One region of the Clostridium thermosuccinogenes genome, then DNA from elsewhere that is predicted to be linked to it. Evidence: predicted binding sites of a transcription regulator. Region 1 holds the regulator's gene; the other holds the start of a gene.
The links. Region 1 encodes HrcA, which represses chaperone genes, less so after heat shock. Its sites were predicted from a motif close to TGTTAGCACTCNNNNNNNNNGAGTGCTAACA; they were not measured.

Region 1 (3,436 bases):
ATGCTATAGCGAACAACCTTGTCCTTTATGATATAACCCTTCTGGAATTCTTCTACTATAATTCCCTCGCCTACCGAATCATCAGTAACGTGCATTACCGCATTATGTAAATCGGGATTGAATTTCTCTCCCACACTCTTAATCTCTTCCACACCCAGGCTTTTTAGCACATCCATCATCTGTCTGTGAACAAGCTGCACCCCTTCCTTAAGGGACTGGTCGCTGCTGTCTTCCGCGGCCTTTAAAGCCCTGTCAAGATTGTCCGCAACCGGCAGAAACACTGCCACGACATCTGCAACTGTTTCCAGATATAACGATTCCTTTTCCTTGGCGGTCCTTTTTTTGTAATTGTCAAATTCCGCTGCCAGCCTTTGCATCCTGCTAAAGTACTCATCGCACTTTTGGCTCTGCTCCTTAAGCTTAGCCTTTAAAGCCTCCAGCTCCTCATTGCTCCCGGAATCCCCCTTAGCTTCGGAATTTGCATTCTCCTCAGGATCCGTCTTTACCTCGGAATCTGTTTCCAATTGGACTTCTTGAGCTTCCTGGCCTGCAGCATTGTTATTTTCCTTTTGTACTTCCTCATTTCCACTGTTGCCGGACACCTCATTGTTCAGGATATCCTGTGGATCTTTTTGCTGTTCCATTTTACGCTTACAACCTCCTGTTTTAGTCCGCGCACCCGTGCCGGATGCAACTGAGATTAATGAGTAGTTAAGAATGAAGCATTAAAAGCAGGTATAATCACACTTAACATTTAATGCTTCATTCTTTAATAAATAGTTGAACTAATATGTGTCTTTACTGTCGTCACTCTCTCCAAAGAGCTTTTTTATCTCCCTGTTTATCTTCTTTTGTATGAAGCTCATTGAAGACACAACCCTCGGATATTCCATCCTCGTGGGACCCAATATGCCTATCGATCCCAGTTCCATACCGTTAAAGCTAATAGTAGCGCTTATCAGGCTGCAGTCTTTAATCTCTTCCAGCTCATTTTCTGTTCCAATACGAATGGTGATCTCATTACTTCCGGTATTGTCATTCAGCAGATTAAACAATAGTTCCTTTTCGTCCAGAATGTGCAAAAATTCCCTCGCCTTGACAATATCTCTGAACTCCGGAAAATTAAATATATTTATAGCCCCTTCATGGTAAACGTTAGGGCTGTCAATCTGCTTAATGCAGTCATGAATGCCGGTCAATATGGGTGACACCTGGTCATCCGGCAATCCGAGCAGATGTGAAAAATCGTTCAACAAAGGCAAATTGATTTCTCCCACCGTCAAACCGCTGATTTTATCATTCAGCATATTTGACATTCTATTCAAAAAGTCAGGAGTTGTACTCTCCGATATCCTTATGATCTCATTCCTGACTGTGCCTGTGTTTGTAACAGCTATAACCAGCGCCTTGCCGGACTCAATTGGAACAACCTGTACAGCTTTTATCATGCTTTTCTTCTTGTGAGAGGTGACAGCTACCGACGTATATTTTGTCAGTTGGGACATAGCTGCGGCAGCCTGCCTTATAAGCTGACTTAATTCATTTATTCTTACCTCCATGGTGCTCCGTATGCTCTCTATCTCCGCTGGAGTAAGTTGTCTCACTTCCATCAACTGATCCACATAAAACCTGTAACCTTTATCAGAAGGTATCCTACCTGCTGACGTATGCGGCTGTGACAGATAGCCCATTTCCTCCAGATCAGCCATTTCATTTCGTATAGTGGCAGAACTCAACCCCAGCTCATGCTTTCGGGCAATTGTCCTTGAACCTACAGGTTCCGCAGTGTTGATGTAGTCGTCGATAATAGCGCGGAGAATTCGCATCTTCCTATCATCTAATAACATCATTAACACCCCTCTTGTTAGCACTCTAGCAAGCCGAGTGCTAATATACTTTAAAAATACCACCTTAGCATATCTTTGTCAAGAGATTTGTTCCTGTATTTGAAAATTTACAATTACCAGAATTCACGGATATTATTTGTTCAGGCTGGCCTATTTATGCAGGCTGCGCTTATATGAACTCCATGAAAACCTGATTTGCAAGATCGAGACCTGAATCAGTAAGTTTGATGCAATCTCCTATAACCTCAATCAATCCTTTGTTTTCCAGCATCTTAATTTTATTTCCGAATAAAGCATATACGTCGGAGCCGAACCTTTGCATGAACTCTGTTATGCTTATACCGCCAATCAGCCTGAACCCCAGCATCATGAATTCGGACATTTTTTCCTCCGCATCCAGCGGATGTTCGTCCTCCACCGGAAGGGTCCCTCGGGATATGCAATCTATATAGTCTTCGACGGAATAAACATTATTGAATCTCACCGAATCCAGGTAGGAATGGGCTCCTGCTCCCAGTCCGGCATACTCCTCCGCCTTCCAGTATGTCAGGTTGTGCAGGCATTCGAAGCCGGATTTGGCAAAATTGGATATTTCATAATGCCCATAACCATAACTGGTCAGCATATCCTTTGCCATATGGTACATTCTGCGGTCCAATTCATCATCGGCGGGTTTGAGCTCGCCGGCTTTCAGCCTATCGCCAAATACAGTATCCTCTTCAATGGACAAGCTATAGCAGGATATATGCTCCGGTTCAAGGCCGGCAACCTTATCAAGGGTTTCCTTCCAGTCCTCCAGAGTCTGGTTCGGAAGCCCGAAGATCAAATCCACATTTATATTGGAGAAGCCTGCCCTTCTAGCCTGTTGGAAGTTCTCCACAAATTCCTGGTATTTATGTATCCTGCCTATGCTCTTTAAAATATCATCCTGGCACGCCTGCAAGCCCATGCTCAGCCTGTTGATTCCCATGCTCCTGTAGGCTGCCAGCTTCTCAAAGCTCAGCGTGCCGGGATTTGCTTCAATAGTTATTTCAGCATCTTCCAGCAAATCAAAATGCTTTCTGCAAGACTCTGCAACAGCTGATATATATTCAGCATCAACAAAGCTGGGGGTTCCCCCTCCTATGAAAATCGTCTTTATGCCATAGCCCTTCAAACGCTCTCCATAGAGCTCAATTTCTCCAAGAAGGGCTTTGAAATAGGGTGCAATTCGGCCCGACATGCCTGCGAAGGAGTTAAAATCGCAATAATAGCATTTTGCCTTGCAGAAAGGCACGTGAATATATAAACTTATCTTTTTGGTTTCCGTCCCCATAAAATCTCCTTCTTAATTATAAAGGGCAACCTCATCGGGTGCCCCTTTGTGAATTTAATATTCTGCTTTAGTTGCCAATTTCATTTGCTTTCGCCATCACGTCACGTATCCAGCTTCAACACGCTCATAAAGGCCTCTTGCGGAACTTCCACGCTTCCTACCTGGCGCATTCTCTTCTTTCCTTCTTTTTGCTTTTCAAGAAGCTTCTTCTTACGGGTTATGTCACCGCCATAGCATTTAGCCAGGACATCCTTCCTGTATGCTCTTACGGTCT
Region 2 (3,436 bases), 160 kb from region 1:
ACAGGTCATATACCTGTTCACATATGAGTTTAACATCCTCTTTTTTATCCTCCCTGTCCATAAGCTTCACAACGGCCTTGATCAGAGAGTTGTTCCTGTTGAGCACCAGGGTCTCTTCTTTAGGGAACATATGGCTCATATCTGCACCTCCGAACATGCGGCTCATTTCCTGCATTCTGCGGGAGTGTTCGGAAGCCAGTATCATGCCTGGTATCGATTCTGCCTTCAACGCTTCCACCTTAATGTTTAGCTTATCGTTGCTGAGATTGTCTTTAAACAATTTTTCCAGCTTATCCTGGATATCCTTGTCCACCACCGCGCCGTCTTCCTTCATGCTGTCCGACAGATCGGAGTCAACCCGGGTAAACTTGATGCCGCTTTCTTTAATCTCCATAAACTGAATAAAGTGGGAATCAATCATGGACGGCAGTATGGCAACCTCTATCCCCTGCTCTTTGAAAAGCCTTATATACTGCGCCTGCTGATTTTCGTCATTGGTATAGAAAACCTTGTTTTCATGCTTCTCCTTGTTCCTCTCCAGATAATCCTTCAAAGTCACATAATCACCATTGGTGGTTTTAAATATGATTATGTCCTTTACCCTTTCAAAGAACTTTTCTTCCCTCATGCAGCCGTATTTAACAAAGGGGTTGATGTCATCCCAGTATTTGTTATAATTATCCCTCTCGTTTTCAAAGAGCGATACCAGTTTATCCGCTACCTTTTTAGTTATATGCGCAGAAATCTTTTTTACATAGCCGTCATTCTGCAGGAAGCTTCTGGACACGTTTAAAGGCAGATCCGGACAGTCGATGGTACCCTTCAGAAGCATGAGAAACTCGGGTATTATCTCCTTGATGTTATCAGCAACAAAAACCTGGTTATAATAGAGCTTAATCTGACCTTCCATCGTCTCAAACTCATGCTTCAGCTTCGGAAAATACAATATGCCCTTAAGGTTAAAAGGATAATCCATGTTCAAATGGATCCAGAACAGGGGATCCTCAAAATCATGGAACACCTTGCGGTAAAACTCCTTATACTCATCCTCCGTGCAGTCTCTTGGATTTTTAAGCCACAAGGGAGAGGTATCGTTAATCGGTTTGGGTTCCCTCTTCTTTGACTCGCCATCATCCTTGCCTTTATCCTCCGACTTGGCTTCTTCCTTTTCGGAAGCCGCATCCTCAATATACAACTCATAGGGAAGGAAAGAAAAATACTTTTGAAGTATCTCCCTCATCTTCCATTGATCCAGGAATTCCTGGCTGTCTTCCGCAACATATAAAGTAACTGTAGTACCGCGTTCTGTACGGTCGGAAGCTTCCAGCTCATATTCTGTGCCTCCTGTGCTTGTCCATCGCACAGCTTCTGCGCCCTTCTGGTATGACAATGTATCAATCTGAACCTTGTCCGATACCATGAAAGCCGAATAAAAGCCCAGACCGAAATGCCCTATGATTTGACCTTCGTCGGTTTTATCCTTGTACTTCTCTATAAAATCCTTGGCACCGGAAAACGCAATCTGGTTTATGTATTTTTTTACTTCTTCCCCGGTCATGCCTATTCCGTTATCTATCACTTTTATGGTTTTGTTATCTTTGTCAACAACAACTTTAATCTGGTATACAGTGCCGTCCTCCACCTCAGCTTCCCCGATGGAAACCAGCTTCTTAAGCTTGCTTATGGCATCGCTGCTGTTGGATACCAGTTCTCGTATGAAAATATCCTTATCTGAATACAGCCATTTTTTTATAATAGGAAAAATATTTTCAGTGTTTATTGAAATGCTCCCGCTTTCACGATTCATTCCAAAAACCTCCTATTCCAGTTTGATAATGAGCTTGACTCAGCCGGCCAAATTGTGGATTGGCCTACCTTGTCCGGATTTATGACATATATTATCTTACAACTTATGATTTAAGAATGTCAAGAGGATTTTAGCACTCTCTTGGCAAGAGTGCTAATAATACTTCAAGTAATTTCCGTACACCATGTGATACTGTTTACTGCATCTGTAACGGATTCCTCACAAGCATGATTCATATTACAGCAAGGCAATCATAAGCGGTATGGTAAAAGCGGATAAAAGCGTAGAAAACACCACAACCCTTGAAGCCAGCTCCGTATCCCCGTTGTACATTTCCGCAAATATCGAAACGGTGGTGGCCACAGGCATGGCAATAAACAAAACGCATGTGCCCATCAGAACCTCCGAAAGGCTGAAAAGCTTCAGTATCATGATTGCCAAAAGCGGCATCAGTATAAGCCTGATTCCGGTTATATAATATAGATTAAAGCCACTGAAAAGCTTCTTGAAATCGGCATCCGCCAGAGTGGCACCCACAATCAGCATGGAAAGGGGTATTGTCATGTCGCCTAACAGTTCCATTGCCTGAGCTACAGGATAGGGAAGCTTTATGGAAAAGAAAAATATCAGCAAACCTATAACCACCGATATAATACCAGGATTCAGAAGGATTTTTTTGACAGACTTTGCTCCCCCTTTTCCGTTCAATACCATGACTCCATGGGTCCAAAGGTAAACATTAAACACAGCAGAATAAACCGATCCATATAAAATGCCTATCTTTCCGTAGAGGCTCTCCAGCACGGGAAAACCCATAAATCCACAGTTGGTGTATATGGCCGAAAGCTCGCCGACCTGCTTTGTACCTCCATCGCTTTTTATGAAGAGAAGTTTACCCAGCAGGATCTGCAAAGCATGGGCAACTATGGCAAATACCAACACTATAAGCACATTTTGAAGTATCTCCCTGGAAAACTCAAATTGAAACGAGGAAATAATCAACAATGGATTTGTTATATTGAGAAGAAGCTCGGAGAGCTTTTTCCTTGACGCCCCACTAATAATACCTTTCTTTTTGGCAAGAAAACCCGCAAATATCATTAAAAACAAAACAATTATCTGGTTGATTACAGTATTTACAGCCATTCCAGTCTCCTTTAAAAGTAGTATGAAACTTATAACAACAGTAATATAAAGCTTATAACAGCAAAAGCAGCCGTGTAAAGATTTGCTCCACACCGCTTAAACTAAAGATTTTGCTTGAAGCATCTAATGAAATAGGGATTTTTGATTCGGAAGGATAAACCCCACATTATATTGCCTATAAAGCAGAATTCGGCCGTATGCTTCGAAATTCCGCCAGGAAGCTGTTCCTCCATCGTTCATATGCACCCACAGGATATGTACCCAGATATGCACCAGGATGCTTCCAAGTCCGGCTTCGAAGAGCAGCTCCTCTTTCCCCCATAAATAACACAACATATTAGATGTTTCAATTTGTTAATTGCATAGGCAAAAAATTTCTTCATTATATTATATATCTAACTGCCTTTCGTAGCAATGTAAAAAATGAACTAACTAAAGACTTTACTCCGCACTGGCTCTCGCTGAATTTTTAAGCAGCAGCTT

Region 2: the regulator HrcA is predicted to act here: its motif matches at 1,936-1,966, upstream of htpG (molecular chaperone HtpG).

Annotation. Positions count from the first base shown of each region.
Region 1 covers NZ_CP021850.1:1,269,741-1,273,176, reverse strand. Annotated here, with positions in the region: gene grpE (nucleotide exchange factor GrpE) at 1-644, opposite strand, end outside; gene hrcA (heat-inducible transcriptional repressor HrcA) at 786-1,850, opposite strand; gene hemW (radical SAM family heme chaperone HemW) at 2,017-3,162, opposite strand; gene lepA (translation elongation factor 4) at 3,264-3,436, opposite strand, start outside.
Region 2 covers NZ_CP021850.1:1,109,283-1,112,718, reverse strand. Annotated here, with positions in the region: gene htpG (molecular chaperone HtpG) at 1-1,807, opposite strand, end outside; gene CDO33_RS04880 (AEC family transporter) at 2,045-2,953, opposite strand; gene CDO33_RS04870 (metal ABC transporter permease) at 3,395-3,436, opposite strand, start outside.